4 regions of the Paenibacillus sp. 23TSA30-6 genome follow, and region 4 is predicted to be linked to each of the others. Evidence: predicted binding sites of a transcription regulator. Region 4 holds the regulator's gene; each other region holds the start of a gene.
The links. Region 4 encodes Rex, which represses fermentation and respiration genes when NADH is low (regulators of the CRP and FNR family bind a similar motif). Its sites were predicted from a motif close to TTGTGAAATATTTCACAA; they were not measured.

Region 1: E0698_RS22345 (DoxX family membrane protein) is a predicted target of Rex. The motif match lies at 3,096-3,113, and genes of this name have one in related genera.
Region 2: pflB (formate C-acetyltransferase) is a predicted target of Rex. The motif match lies at 3,073-3,090, and genes of this name have one in related genera.
Region 3: E0698_RS09560 (cytochrome ubiquinol oxidase subunit I) is a predicted target of Rex. The motif match lies at 1,710-1,727, and genes of this name have one in related genera.

Annotation. Positions count from the first base shown of each region.
Region 1 covers NZ_SLTL01000032.1:11,930-15,975, reverse strand. The annotation lists gene E0698_RS22360 (alpha/beta hydrolase) at 1-409, shown strand, start outside; gene E0698_RS22355 (dioxygenase family protein) at 502-1,293, shown strand; gene E0698_RS22350 (hypothetical protein) at 1,394-2,320, opposite strand; gene E0698_RS22345 (DoxX family membrane protein) at 2,472-2,990, opposite strand; gene E0698_RS22340 (DUF3048 domain-containing protein) at 3,234-4,046, shown strand, end outside.
Region 2 covers NZ_SLTL01000004.1:250,328-254,373, forward strand. The annotation lists gene pflA (pyruvate formate-lyase-activating protein) at 1-712, opposite strand, end outside; gene pflB (formate C-acetyltransferase) at 778-3,039, opposite strand; gene adhE (bifunctional acetaldehyde-CoA/alcohol dehydrogenase) at 3,367-4,046, opposite strand, start outside.
Region 3 covers NZ_SLTL01000008.1:110,897-114,942, reverse strand. The annotation lists gene cydB (cytochrome d ubiquinol oxidase subunit II) at 1-243, opposite strand, end outside; gene E0698_RS09560 (cytochrome ubiquinol oxidase subunit I) at 230-1,636, opposite strand; gene E0698_RS09555 (response regulator transcription factor) at 2,046-3,614, opposite strand; gene E0698_RS09550 (sensor histidine kinase) at 3,607-4,046, opposite strand, start outside.
Region 4 covers NZ_SLTL01000004.1:83,699-87,744, forward strand. The annotation lists gene E0698_RS04905 (amidohydrolase) at 1-659, opposite strand, end outside; gene E0698_RS04910 (redox-sensing transcriptional repressor Rex) at 646-1,299, opposite strand; gene dinG (ATP-dependent DNA helicase DinG) at 1,345-4,046, opposite strand, start outside.

The DNA of each region.
Region 1 (4,046 bases), on a different contig from region 4:
TTGGTCGGCGGTCGGCTACCCGTTCAATGACATTGTTAAAATTACGGAGCGGAGCGTGTACGATGAATCCGTGAAAAGCGGTCAGGCCGACTATTTGGGCTACAAGTTCACACCTACTTATTTTGAATCGCTTGCCCAGTTCCAGCCGTTTCAGGAGGCCGTCAAGTTTAACGGGGATGTGCTCGTTATTCACGGAACCTCGGATGATATCATTCCTGTGGACTATGCGTTCCTGTTTCAAAAGGTATTTTGGATGCGTCCAGAGGGACGTTGCGACAAAGAAATTATTTTTCAGGGAGATCATACCTTCTCTTCCGGTAAAGAACGGCAACGGTTGATCGACCGGACGCTGGAATGGCTGGATGAGCAGGAGAATATTCAGAGGGATTGGCAGCACTGGATGATCTGATTTCAGGCTGTAACGGATTGTATTGGAAATTGCGCCTCCACCGGAGTAAAATGGAAGAGTAACACTATACTGGCGTGTGGAGGTTGGCAGCGATGACATTACCCTCAATTTTTGTTGCGCATGGTTCACCGACACTGGCTTTAGAAAACAATGCATACACCAGCTTTCTTGCAGAGCTGGGCGCGAGCCTGCCCCGACCCAAAGGAATAGTCATTTTTTCCGCGCATTGGGATAGTGCTGATCAATGTATCGGCGCGGATGATCAGCATGCAGCGCTGCACGATTTCTATGGCTTTCCTGAACAAATGTACACACTCGATTACCCTGCACCCGGCGATCCGAAGCTGTATGAGGAGATAGAGCATCTATTCAGTCAGCATAACCTGTTCCACCAGCCGGTTCGGAACCGGGGACTGGATCATGGAGCATGGGTGGTTTTGCGGCATATATATCCTGATGCGGACATCCCGGTCGTCCCGCTCTCCATTGATTCTAGGCGTGCTCCGCAGGAGCAGTATGAGATTGGGCGGATGCTGGCACCGTTGCGTGAACAGGGCATTTTGATCATCGGTAGCGGCGGGTTGGTCCACAATTTGCGAACACTCAAGCAGACGAATGAGCCTGCGGATTGGGCGGTTCAATATGATGACTGGATCGGTCAGCAGCTTCAGGACTGGAATTTGCGTCATTTGTTCCAATATGACAAAAAGGCTCCTTATGCCAAACAGGCGGTTCCCTCTTATGGGATAGAGCATTTTTCACCGCTGTTTTACGCGATGGGGGCTGCGGATGACCAGCGCTCGGCGAAGAAGCTTTTTCAGTCCTATGTCCTGGGCTCACTGAGTCTCAATTGTTGGGCTTTCGGTCAAGAACGTGATACGTAAATGTGAAAAAGAACTTCCGAATCCACATGGCTAGTGGGAATGGAAGTTCTTTTGTGTATATAACGGGAGTTACTGTAGGGTGTGTTCCTGTAAAACTTGATCAGGAAGTGGGTACGTTCTTTTTCAGCCAGTCGGATACCTGTGCAGTATGTTTATCCCCGTTTTGATCCAGTAGCGCCACGAAGGCTTTTAGTTTTTGTACATAAGGACTAGCTGAGCCACTGTTGCGTTGAATTACCAGTTGATATCCTTTTTTGGCGTTTGGATGAATCTTCTTGGTATCGTAATCGAATAATGGCGTATTGTTTGTGCCGTAGAAGGTATAGAAATAGTACAGATCATGCAATCCTTTGACAGCTAGTGTACGGTTGGAATGAGGATATTTGTTTAAAAAGTCTTCCTGTGCCAGCACCCGTCCAGACAACTGCTGATATCCGATATGCAGCGCGGCATCCTTGGTAGCCGCCTGTCCAGATTCCACTGCCATGATGTCAATATAGCTGCGGATATCTGCCGTGGTGTGCTTTCCGAAAACTTTATATTTTTCATAGTTTATGACAGGATAATACATACCTTCTGCGGTTTCCAGTTTGTATCCGGCATCTCTGGTTTGGGTCAGTAATTTCTTCAGGTTCGTATCTTTGGTGCGGCTAATTACATTTGTGAACGAATCGCCGGGTTTATAAATAGTATTGATTTTGGTCTGAACAGAAGCTGGGTATAAGGCTTGTGAATAAGAATCCAATTGCTTGGTCTGTGCATTTTCCAGATGAAGCGTCATGATGGTGGCTTGAGAGGCTGGAATGGATTGAATGTGTTTTTGCAAATAAGCGAATGCCTGAGGTAGCTTGCCGGGTTGACGCAGCAGTTGCTCGAAGGTCTTGGAGATACCTTGAACACTTTCCGATTGAGACGTTGTTGTAGTCGATACTGCTGCTTCGGCTTGTGATGGATATCCCAGCCCCATAGTTTGTACTGTGAAAGTTACTGTCGCGAGCATGAGGTAGGCTTTGGTGATTTTTTTCATGATATAACCCTCCATGGCTTTCTTTGGTGTAACTTATAAGCCAGAATGGAGCATCGTAGCTGCACAAAGCTGAAACATATAAAACAAAGCAGCATTGCTGCACAAAAAAACAACCATTAGCCCGGAGGGTAACGGTTGTTTTTTGGGTAGCTTAAGCTATTTTTCGAGCGGGATCTGCTGGAAAGGTATCTTTATTTTTACGGAACAGTCCACGCAGGAAGGGCAGTACCCAACGATCCAAGCCAATCCGTCCAGCGTTTGCGCCAGCAACGACAAGGAAGATTTCAAACAGCAGGTAGATTGCATTGGTGCTTACTGTGCCCGAGAACAGGAACGAGAAGTTCATGACCATTGCCATCAGAGCAGCTAATGTAGTCAGTGTACCAAGAAGCAGGCCAACTCCGACCAGGAATTCACCCAGTGGGATCAGTACGTTGAACAAACTGACATTTGGCAGGGCAAAGGCTTCAAGGAACGATCCCCACCAGCCTTGTACAGCGGGATGTTCTCCGCCTGTTTTAGCAATGGCCCCCGAGATAAATCCGCCTGCATCGAATCCGCCAGTCAGCTTCTCAAGTCCATGGGTCATCCATTCATATCCCAGATAAACCCGTACTACAGTCAGCAGCCACATTGCTACTTTATTTTCACGCAACCAGTTGTTAAACATTCAAACCACTCCTCTTTCGTATCTTATATTGTTGTTTGTATTTCATTTGGTTTGGGATGATCATCTCTGCTACACCCTTATTGTATTAGGTTCAGTTACAGTTATTTGTGATGAAAATCACAAAGTCTGAATATTTTTTAAATTTTAATGTCTTCAGATAAGTATTCTATAGAGATAAGGTGTTTCAATCAAGACAAAAACAGGAAATAACGCTTATAATGAGAAAAATGTCTAACTGGAGGGATGAACTTGTCCGGGCCCATTTTTAATCGAAGACGATGGTTGCGTGTGATGACCTCGGTTTTGCTATGTATGACCATGATGTCTTGTTCTGCTTTGTCCAAATCGGGTGAATCAGAACCCGCACCTCAACCGCTTAAGCAAGAAACACAGCCGGAGGCGCTTGAGCCGCCCAAGGAATCGACTATTCCGGCATTTACAGCTCCGCTTACGGGTCTTCCGGTGCAGCATCCTGTTCTGGAACGACCGCTTGCCATTATGATTAATAACGCTCCAGCCGCACGGCCTCAGGCGGGACTTAGCGAGGCGGACATGGTATATGAAGTTCTCGCGGAAGGTGGAATTACCCGTTTGGTAGCTTTTTTCCAAAGTCATGGTGGAGATGTGAAAATAGGTCCGGTCCGCAGCATCCGGCCTTATTTGATTGAGCTGGGTGAAACTTATGGGGCATTGCCGATACACGCCGGGGGAAGTACAGATGCCTATGCGATTTTACAGCAGCAACGAAAGGAGCATCTGGATGAGATTTCGAATGGGGGAGCTTACTTCTGGAGAAGCAAGGATCGCCGTCCTCCACACAATCTGTACACAGATGTGAACAGACTTCGCCAAGGAAGTGAAAGCAAAGGCTACATCAGGCAGACTGTGGTTCCGGTATATAACTACCTGAAATCCGGTGAAACCTCGGTCATGGGAGACGAGGATGCAGTATCTTTACAAATCCGCTTTTTGCTTAAAAGCTACAAGGTATCTTACACCTACGATCCGTCTGATCAGCAATATAAGCGTTTTGTGAACGAAAAGTCACATGTGGAT
Region 2 (4,046 bases), 170 kb from region 4:
CCTCTTCAATGAGACGGTAGGCCCGTTGAACCTCTTCTTCTGTGGGGGACGGAACCCCTTCCAGCGGATACGCCTTGCCGAGCATTTCCCACTTGTATACACCCATTTGGTGGTAGGGTAAAATTTCGAACTTTTCGACTCCGTTCAACGTTCCTATAAACCGACCCAAATTCAGCAGATCCTGCTCGTCATCATGAATTCCCGGTACAAAGACGTGTCTAATCCACATCTTGCGCCCTTGTTCAGACAACCAGCGTGCCGTACTTAGCATACGATCGTTGGACTTGCCTGTAAGCTTAATATGCTTGTCGTTGTCAATATGCTTAATATCCAGCAACACCAAGTCCGTTACGTCCAGCAGTTCTTGGATACGGCCTGCGTCATTAAAACCGTTACTGTCCAGCGTCGTGTGTAAATTCCAGCGTTGCTTCACTTCTTTGAACAGCTCTGCTACAAAATGAGCTTGCAGTGTCGGTTCTCCACCGGATACGGTCAATCCGCCTCCAGAAGAACGGTAGTAGGCTAAATATGGCTCAATTTCAGCCAATACCTCCTTCAGTGTCATTGGATTGCCTTCATTTAAAGCCCAAGTGTCCGGGTTGTGGCAATATTGACATTTTAACAAGCATCCTTGCATAAAAAGCACGAAGCGGATGCCGGGACCATCTACGGTCCCGAAGGTTTCCAATGAGTGTATGTGACCTTTTAGCATGTTGCATCTTCCTTCCCGCATCCGCTATGCGTGCGTCGTTGTAATATATGATACGTAAAGCTTTGTTACATTGTACCGTGGAAAGTACGGTTAATAACATCCAGCTGTTGTTCACGAGTCAGCTTGATAAAGTTAACGGCATAACCCGATACACGAATTGTAAGCTGTGGATAGTTTTCTGGGTGATCCATCGCATCCAGCAATTGTTCACGAGCAAACACGTTGACGTTCAGATGATGCGCATGGCTTCCAAAGTAGCCATCCATCATGGAAACGAGATTTGTTTTGCGTGTTTCTTCTTCTTTACCCAGGGCTTTAGGCACGATGGAAAAGGTATTCGAGATACCATCCAGACTGTGCTCGTAAGGCAACTTAGCTACGGAGCTAAGGGAAGCCAAAGCACCTTTTTTGTCGCGTCCGTGCATTGGGTTCGCACCTGGTGCAAACGGTTCGCCAGCTTTACGTCCATCCGGTGTTGTACCTGTTTTCTTACCGTACACCACGTTGGAAGTAATGGTCAGTACAGATTGAGTAGGAATCGCATTCCGGTAAGCTTTGTGCTTGCGGATCATGCCCATGAAGGACTCTACCAGTTCTACTGCGATGTTATCTACACGATCATCGTTATTACCGTAGCAAGGGTATTCCCCTTCAATTTCAAAGTCAATGGCGATGCCTTTTTCGTTACGGATCGGTTTAACCTTCGCATGTTTAATGGCGCTCAGGGAATCGGCAGCAACGGACAGACCAGCAATACCACAAGCCATCGTACGGACAATATCACGGTCATGCAGTGCCATTTCAATCCGTTCGTAGCTGTACTTGTCATGCATGTAGTGAATAACGTTCAAAGTGTTCATGTACAGTTTTGCCAACCATTCCATCATTGGCTTGAAGCGGCTCAGCACTTCCTCGTAATCCAACACTTCACCTGTAATTGCAGGATATTCAGGACCCACTTGAGCACCTGATTTTTCATCCACACCACCGTTGATGGCATACAACAAAGCTTTAGCCAAGTTGGCACGGGCACCAAAGAATTGCATTTGTTTACCGATTTTCATTGCCGATACACAACAAGCGATACCATAGTCATCGCCATAAATCGGACGCATCAGATCATCATTTTCATACTGAATGGAGCTAGTTTCAATAGAAACTTTGGCACAATATTTTTTGAAACCTTCAGGCAATTTTTCTGACCACAGTACAGTCAGGTTTGGCTCCGGTGCAGGTCCCAAATTGTACAGGGTGTGCAAGAAACGGAAGCTGTTTTTAGTAACCCGAGTTTCTCCAGTAATGGACATACCGCCAATGGATTCAGTTACCCATGTTGGGTCTCCGCTGAACAGTTCATTATAGTCAGGTGTGCGCAGGAATTTAACAATACGCAGTTTCATAACAAAATGATCGACCAATTCTTGTGCTTGCTCTTCTGTCATTGCGCCTTCTTCCATATCCCGTTGAGTATAAATATCAAGGAAGGAAGATACACGTCCCAAGGACATTGCTGCACCATTTTGTTCTTTGATCGCTGCAAGATAGCCAAAATACACCCATTGGAAAGCTTCTTTCGCGTTGTTAGCAGGCTTTGAGATGTCGAAACCATGCTCAGCAGCCATTTGTTTCAGCTCGTTCAAAGCGCGAATTTGCTCGGAAATTTCTTCACGCAGACGAATTACGTCTTCTTCCATTGAATCCACTTCTAGGCTTTTCAGTTGAGTCTTTTTGTCTTTTATCAGGAAGTCTGCACCGTACAGTGCTACACGACGGTAGTCACCGATAATGCGTCCACGACCATATGCATCCGGCAAACCAGTGATAATACCCGCTTTACGAGCTGCTCTCATATCATCAGTATAAGCGTCGAATACACCCTGATTATGCGTTTTACGAATATGAGTGAAGATATCAACAATGCTTTGCGGTACTTCAAAGCCATAGGCTTTGCAAGCGTCGATCATCATCCGGATTCCACCAAACGGCTGCAAGGAGCGTTTGAATGGAGCGTCTGTTTGTACACCAACGACTTGTTCTTTATCCCGGTCTAGATAGCCCGGCTTATGTGAAATAATAGTGGATGGCGTATTTACGTCTACATCAAGCACGCCGCCGTTTGCCAACTCTTTTTTGGTAAGATCGGATACAATATCCCACAGAGCAGTTGTGTTGGCGGTAGGGCCAACCAGAAATTCTTCGTTGCCGACATAAGGTAAGATATTGGTTTCAATAAAATCGTTGACGTTGACTTCTTTAGTCCATTTGCCTTTTTTAAAACCTCTCCAGCCAGATTGTTGCTCTTGTAATTCTCTCTCAATCACCGACATGTAAATCCCTCCAAATTGTTTGGTCTTCCGGACTTGTGATTTTTTTCACATTAAATAGTGTCTCGAGCCCGGCCTTTTCACCGATGTCTTACGCTCAGTGTCGGGACCTTTCTTACACCCTTATTGTAGAATAATGATAGAGTGCAGTATGTGACAAAAATCACAATACGGGTGACATTTATCACTTTATTTTCCCTAGCGATTACGCCCGTGCCTTTATCCTTGCCATTCACCTCCCTTCCCAAACCAACAGGCCCTCTATGATAGAGAGCCTGCGTTGGTATTAACGGGAAAATGCTTAGTCACAAGCCTCTTCGTACCTATATATTATTGGTCAAAACGTCCGTAGAAGGCATTGCGGTATACATCAGCCAATTCGGTAACCAGCGGCAGCTTCGGATTCGCAGTTGTACATTGATCCTCAAAAGCGCGGTCAGCCAGATAATCTACACGCGATTCAAAATCCTTCGCATCGAAGCCGATTTGCTGGAACGATTCCTCGATACCGAGTGTTTTGTTCAACTTGCGGATCGCTTCGATCAGACTGTTAACCCCTTCTTCCGTTGTACGGGCAGGCAGTCCCAGTATGCGTGCAATTTCTGCATAACGCTCATCCGCAACAAAGTGCGAATATTTAGGGAACGAAGCAAACTTCGTCGGTTTTTTCGCATTATAACGAATGACGTGTGGTAACAAAATGGCATTCGTGCGACCGTGCGCTGTATGGTATTGTCCGCCCCATTTGTGCGCAAGACTGTGGTTAATACCCAGGAATGCATTGGCAAACGCCATCCCTGCCAGTGTGGAAGCATTATGCATTTTTTCACGAGCAAGTTTGTCGCCACTCAGAGCCGATTGCTCCAGGTATTGGAATACCAGTTGAATGGCTTTAATTGCCAGACCGTCTGTGTAGTCACTAGCCATTACAGACACGTAGGCCTCGATGGCATGTGTCAGTACGTCCATACCTGTATCTGCTACAGCTGTTTTAGGCAGCGAGTATACAA
Region 3 (4,046 bases), on a different contig from region 4:
TCCGCTGAACATCGTCGCATACCAGTGTGGGAAAGCCGCGAACATCGCACCCGCTGCTGTGATCAGCCATACTTCGTTTGCATCCCAGAATGGACCAATCGTATTGATCATCAAGCGTTTTTGCTGGTCATTACGCGGCACCAGACCTGTAGCCATACCCACGCCAAAATCGAAGCCCTCCAGGAAGAAGAAGCCGGTGAACAGCACAGCAATCAATAAGAACCACAAATCATTTAACGTCAATGGTGTCACCCCCTTGAGCGAATGGATCATGGATTACCGTTTCCTGATATGGTTCGATATCCGGACCTTTGCGAGCTGTACGGACAAACAGGAATGCCAGCACACCCGTTAAAATTAAATACAATGCGGTAAACGAGATCAGTGAGAACAGCACTTCCCCTGCCCCAACGGTAGGCGAAACCGAATCTTTGGTTTGAAGTAAACCAAAGACAGTCCAAGGCTGACGCCCCACTTCCGTCATGATCCAACCCGCAGTATTCCCAATGAATGGAAGTGATATACCGAGCATCATCAAGCGGAAGAACCAGCGATGCGAACCCTCCAATTTTTTACGGAATGTCAGATAAGCTCCGTACAAGGCAAGTGCAATCATCGCACATCCGGCTGCAATCATAATGCGGAAACTCCAAAATGTAGTACGTACCGGCGGGATATAGTTGCCCGGTCCGTAAGCTTGTTCATATTGTGCCTGAAGCTCATTCATCCCCAATACCGCGCCGGACAGCTTGTTATACGACAACAAACTCAGGGCAAAAGGAACTTTAATCTCAAAGGTATTTTCCTTCTTTTTAGGATCAATACGTGCGATAACCGTCCAAGGGGCCGGATCGCCGCTGTTTTCCCACAAAGCTTCACTGGCAGCCATCTTCATTGGCTGTGTTTCTACCAAATATTGAGCCTGTCCGTGACCAAACATCGGAATCAGCATCGAACTAATCAATGCGACAATAATACTCACTTTGAAAGAAGGCTTGAAAAAGTCCAGATTCTTTTTGTGCATCAGCTTCCATGCGCTAATTCCCGCGACGAGAAAAGCACCTGTGGCAATAGCTGCAAACAGTGTGTGTGGAAACTCCCACAACAGTTGTTCGTTCGTCAACAGAGCGGCAAAATCTTTCATTTCTGCGCGGCCATTTTGAATCTCATATCCTACTGGACGCTGCATGAATGAATTGGCTGCCAAAATCCACAAAGCAGACAGCATCGTACCGATGGATACCAGCCACATACAGGTTAAATGGACTGCTTTGGACAGACGTTCCCAGCCGAATACCCACAATCCGATAAAGGTTGATTCCAGGAAAAAGGCAAGCAGTGCCTCAATCGCCAGCGGCGTACCGAACACATCACCGACAAACCGGGAAAAGTCCGACCAGTTCATCCCGAACTGAAACTCTTGCAAAATTCCGGTGACGACGCCCACTGCAAAGTTAATCAGCAGAAACGTTCCCCAGAATTGAGCCATTTTTTTGTACAAATCATTTTTTTTGATTACATACATGGTCTCCATAATTGCCACCAACAACGACAATCCAATGGAGATCGGCACATAAACAAAGTGAAGAATCGTTGTGGTCGCAAACTGCAACCGTGCCAATTCTAATATGTCCATAATGTTATTCCTCCCCCTGCGCTTCTCTTAAGAATGAATGTTAATAATTAGGTTCTGAAGCCTTTCTTCATCCTTGTGATAGTATTCACATTATTACATATGGAACGATCACTTTTTAGGAATAGCCCCCTCAGGCATCTTCATTACGGAATCTCATAACCCGGCTTAAGAATATCATCATTATATAGAATAGCTTTGAATGAAATAGAATCGAAAGTGTGAACATCGTGTCAAAACTGTGTCGTAACGATGGCGAATTTATGAAAACAACTCAAATCTTCTAGTTAGTGTGACATTTTCGATTGATCTGTCCAATTTTTTTTCCATGAAAAAAAGCCTCTCTTCGTTCGGAGACTTTTGCTCCGACATCCGCAAGAGAGACTTCATCAATTTAACCTATGGGAGCCCATCAACTGCCATCCGTCCCTTCGTTCTTCTGAACCCGATTACGGTAGGAGGAAGGCGACATCCCCGCATATTTTTTGAATTTGCCATGAAAATAATCGGCATTGGCATATCCGACCCGTCCTGCCACCTGATGCACCCTGATTCCCTGTGCAAGCAGTTCCCTTGCCCGCTCGATCCTCACCTTGTCCAGGTAAGCGTTAAAGGCTTCGCCTGTATGACTTTTGAACAATTTGCCCAAATAGCCGCTGTTGTAATTAAACATATCCGCCAACAGCTCCAAGCGCAGGTTCTCATCATAATGGCTGTGAATGAAATCAATCAATTGTTTCATGATCGTTTCTTTACCGCCCGAATCGGTCTGACCAATCCATTGCAGCACATGCTCTAGCGACCGATCCACCAGCTCACCCAAGGTTGAATAAGCATATACATCCGTAATCAAGCGCGAATGCTCCTCCAGCACCGTCCGGCTCTGCTCCTGTCCAGCCGCATACTTGTTCAGCGCCAAGGTAAATGTCTGTGCAAACGCCGCCTTGATTGCAGCTTCTGTACGATAGATCTGAGGAACTTGGACCTCCATTTCCTTCAATACACGTATTGCAGCTTCACGATTCGCCATATCCAACGCGTAGTATAGCTTCTCTGCATAACGCATAGAGTCCGAGGTTTTATCAGTCGTTTCACACATTTCCTCGTCCGAAGTCTCCAAATCATGCAGGTCACGGGTAAGCATCACCCTTTCCGCACGGAACAGGAAAGTACGCTCCAGTAGACGCAGCGCCTGCTCAAAAGAGCTTGGAATATCATGTAGTCTGCCCACCGGATCACCAGCAGCTACGTATATTTCCGTTGTCCACGGCTTTAGTGCCTGTCGCCAGGAAGCCAGCAACCGAACAGCATCTTCTTGTATTTCCACCGTGGCAGGGAGTAGCAAGCCTGTATAAATTCCGGCTTCGAATACAATCCCCCTGCCCTGCTCCTGGCACATTTCCATTAGCCGCAGCTTTGCTGCTGACTGCCGGGCTTGCCGATCCCAGTCGGGTATCCGCAGATCCAGCAGTACGACCTGATAGCTTCCCCAATCCAAAGCGGGTGGCGCTGGATGCTGGTCAGGATGTTCAGGAAACAGCAGGGTTTCGATCCAATCGCGCTCATGGGGAGGCGGGCTCCCCCACTTGCCGTCTTCTTTTTCACTCTCAATGCTTCGCCGTACCCGTTTCAGCTCTGTCGTCATTTCTTCTTCGTCCACAGGTTTCAATAAATAACCATCCACGCCAAAGCCCATCGCCTGCCGCGCATAATCAAAGTCCGCATAACCGCTTAAAATGAGAAAATGAAACGGCTCGCCGTTCATTTCGCGTATGCTCCGTATGACCTCCAGCCCGCTCATCCCCGGCATACGAATATCAACAATGACCAGCTCCGGCCGGTGCTCCTTAAATTTATCCAATGCTTCGCGCCCGTTCCCTGCGGTATCTATAATATGGAAGCCGCAGTCCCTCCAATCAATAATGGAGGTCAATCCTTCACGGATCGCAGGCTCATCATCCACAATCATCGCTTTATACATTCGACTCCTCCTCCCTGGGTATTGAAAAGGTTACGGTTGTTCCTGCCTGCGGTACGCTCTCCATGTGCAGACCATAACATTCGCCATACATCAGCGTCAGACGCTGGTGAATATTGCGCAGCCCGATACTGCTCCCTTCTGGCTCATCCGTGCCCATTATACGGTCCAGCAGACGGGACAACTGTTCTGCTTCCATGCCAATCCCATCGTCAGCCACTCTTATTTGCAGCTCTCGTAGCTCCATCGAAATATCGACTTTTACGGTAACGGGTTCTTCCTTGTTTTCAAGGCCATGAATAACCGCGTTCTCTACCAGCGGCTGTATGATTAATGGAGGAATGGACAATTCCTCAGCGCTTTCTGCCAGATTCACTTCATAGACCAAACGATTTCCAAACCGGAACTGCTGAATTTGTAAATAGGATCGTACCA
Region 4 (4,046 bases):
GCAATCGTTTCGGACATATGCGTATGCAACGGCAAGTCCAGATCATGCGCTGCCTGTACGAATTTTTCGATAAACGCAGGCGGGCACGTATACGGCGCATGCGGAGACATCATGGTCGTAATGCGACCGTCTGCTTTTCCATGCCAATTACGCGCAAAGGTCACAGCCTCAGCCAGCTTGATCCGCTGCTCTTCCTCCGAACATAGTCCAATCGCTCCACGCATCAGACTGGCACGGATGCCGGACTCTTCAGCTACACGAGCCACCTCATCCATATGATCGTACATGTCCAAAAAGGTTGTTGTACCACCTTTCAGCATTTCCAGCACGGACAAGGACGTACCCCAGTACACATCCGTAGACGTAAACTTGGCTTCCATCGGCCACATTTTTTCCTGTAGCCATACTTGGAGAGCCAGATCGTCCCCATACCCACGTAGCAAAGACATCGCCGCATGACCATGTGTATTAATCAGGCCAGGTAAAAACAGCAGCCCGTTACCGTCAATCGCGTCCGTCTCTTCCTCACCCGCTGGCAAAGTCTCACCAATGTAGGTGATGCGGCTATCCTCCACGATCATATAGCCGTGGATTACCCCGGCTTCCGGTCTGTTCACGGCAAAGGAGCCGTTTTTAATCATCCATTTATTCGCTGTCATGTTGCGTATCTTCCTTTCCGTCCTCCAAATAATAAGCAAGGCTTAACAAATCCGTTGTAAAATCTGTGGCATGTACCCGAATGTTTGCCGGTGTCTTGAGAGTAGTGGGTGCAAAGTTCAAAATTGCTCCAATCCCACTCTCAATGAGCCTGTCAGCGACGTGCTGTGCTTCAAAATCCGGTACGGTAATAATCCCGATCCGAATGTTTTGTTCCTTCACGGTCGCTTCCAGTTCATCCATCGGCTGTACGACCAGCGTATTGATCCTGGTTCCAACTTTATCTGGAACAGCATCAAATACCGCTACAATTTTCATATTGTCTTTTAAATAAGCATTATAATTCGAAAGGGCTTGCCCCAGATTACCTGCTCCGACCAATACCACGTTAATTTGCTGGTCGATTTTCAGGATATGGCGTATTTTCTCGATAAGATAAGTAACATCATAGCCGATACCCTTACGGCCAAAATCTCCAAAATACGCGAGATCCTTTCGAATTTGAGCCGGATTCAGATCCAGTCTTTGTCCCAGCTCCTGGGAAGAGACCGTAGACACCTCCCGTTTGTGCAGTGCATTCAGATAACGTAAATATACGGGTAACCTCCGTACGACAGCCTCTGAAATTTTATCTGATTTCATACTTGCTCCCCCTAATTGTAACGGACACATTTAGATGTCCGTCCGTTATGCCTCTGTCTCCGGGGCGGATTGGAGCCATTCGGCGATGCGGGGCACCATTTGCTCCGTCGGCATATGCTCCATTTTTGGTCCCGGTAATGAGTACAAAAAATGCTTCCCGTAATAGGATTCGATCACACGCGTATCGTAAACGATAACGACCCCGTGGTCGCTCGCCGTACGTACCAAACGTCCAAATCCCTGTTTGAAGCGAATGACAGCCTGTGGAACAGACAGCTTCATAAAAGGATTTTTCTTCTGCTGCTGGAGCAGCTCACTTTTAGCCTCCAGCAGCGGGTGATTGGGCGGTTGGAACGGCAAGCGGACGATAGCCAGACACGTCAGCGCCTTGCCCGGAATATCGACGCCTTCCCAAAAGCTGCTGGTTCCCAGCAACACAGAAGCTTTCGCTTCCTGAAAACGTCGGGTCAGCTTGCTGCGGCTCCCACTGTCCACGCCCTGCCCCAGCACGGTGATATCGCTGGAAGACAACGCCTCCTTAAGCGGCTCATACACCTGCCGGAGCATACGGTAGGAGGTAAAGAGAACGAGCATTCTCCCCCGCGTCGCTTGAGCAGTCGCGCCTAGCGAGCTGACGAGCATATCTACAAAATGCTCATCTCCTACACTGCCCTTCACGCTCGGGAAATCTCTTGGAATGACTAGCAGCACCTGATCCCTGTAGTTAAAGGGTGACGGGAGCTGCGTAGTCATCAGCCGTCCTTGATCTGCGGCCTCCTGCAAGCCGAGCTGATCGGTCATGTACTGAAACGACTTATCCACCGATAAGGTAGCAGATGTCAGAATAATGCTTCTTTTTTTGTCAAAAAACATTTCTTTCAGCTGGCGGCTCACATCGACGGGCACCGCATAAAATTGCAGCGACTTGCTGCGGAATTGCCCGCTCGCTTCAAGCCAGTATACGGTCGTTTCATCATCCAGCCGCATGAAAAAGCGCAAGCTTTCCCTAATGCCTGCCAAATCCTTGAGCAGCCCCGTAATATCCGTAATGAGGCTGTCAGCCGCATAATCGTCATGTTCTTCCTTCACATCGAGCATCAGCTTGTCGCCCTTGCGCAAAATTTCGCTCATCGTTACATAAAGCTGATTTTCCAGCGCAGCCGCCTGATCCCACTTGGCAGGCTTGGCCGATGGCTTGAGACGGGAAGAAAACTGCCCTGTTTCGCCCGGTGTCGCATCACTTCGCTCCGGCAGCATGTCAAACAGCTTGTCGCTCAGCAAATCCCAAGTCTCCTTGACCTCCAGCACGAGCGGATACAACTGGTCGATGGTAGAGGCCCAATCCGTCGACTTCTCATGCCCCGACTTTGCCAACTGCTGACGCAGCGAAGGCAATTGTCCGTTCTTGCTGTCCTTGAACAACCGGGTCAGCGTATGCACGAGTGTGAAATATTTCATATGCATGCCCAGATGCTTACCAGCAACTTCCTCCAGGTGATGGGCTTCATCAATCACCAGATGCTCATAGCTCGGCAATAGCTGATGACTTGCTTTTACGTCCGTGAACAGCTTGGAGTGATTCGTAATAACCACATCCGATATTCCCGCCTCATGGCGCGCACGATGATAAAAGCATTTGCGGAACCACGGACATGAACGACCAAGACAGGACTCGGAATCACTGGCCACCGTTTCCCAAAAATCTCCGCCACGATTACTCAGATTAAGTTCTTCATCATCGCCGGTTTCCGTCAACGTCAGCCAGACGATCATCTGGGCGGCTGTAATTAAATCTTCCTTCGGCGTTGCGAAGTCTCTTCTGTTTATTTTATGTTCAAACTTACGCAGACACAAATAATGTCCCCGGCCCTTAAAAATGGCAGCCCGGAACGGGAACGGGATCACCTTGGTCAGCATCGGAATATCACGCTCGCGTAATTGCTCCTGCAGGTTGATCGTATGCGTACTTACCATGACTCGCTGTCCATTTTTCACACTGTGATACAGCGATGGGAGCAAATAACCAAGGGACTTGCCTGTCCCCGTACCCGCCTCGATCAACAGGTGCTTGTCTTCACTCAGCGCCTGATTCACACCCTCAATCATTTGCGTCTGCGCTTCGCGCTCCTCATATTGGCTCAAGGATGAACGTAAATTGTCCCGCACATCATCCATGTATTCCTCAAAGGAAATACCTGCCAGCGGATTGGGGTCGTCCTCTCTGCGAGGGGCATTTAGCTCCGTCCAATCCTCCACCTTCAGTGCAAGCTGACGAAAAAACTGATGACCCTCCAAATCCTGAATAGGATCATGCTCTTTGTCTTCACGCACCCCGTCCAAAAACCATCCGAGGTCACTGTCTTCCTCTGCGAACAAATCACTGAGCCGCTGTATCGTAATCAAAGGCAGCGCGTGAAGCTCATCCAGACATTTTAAAAACACCTCAGCCGTAGCCAACGCGTCGCTGTCTGCTTGATGAGGTCGGTCATGCGCCAGCCCAAATTCAGAAGAAACAAAACCCAACTGATAGGAAGATAGCGATGGAAACATGATTTTCAGAAAATCCATCGTATCCAAAATCCTGCCGGTAAACGGCAAGTATCCGCACCGATCCAAAGCGCTTTGCAAAAAATTAAAATCAAACGCCACATTATGACCGACCAGCACGACATCGTCCAGCATAGGCACAAGCTCCATCATCATCTCTTCGAGCGCAGGAGCATCCTTGACGTCATCGTCTGTAATCC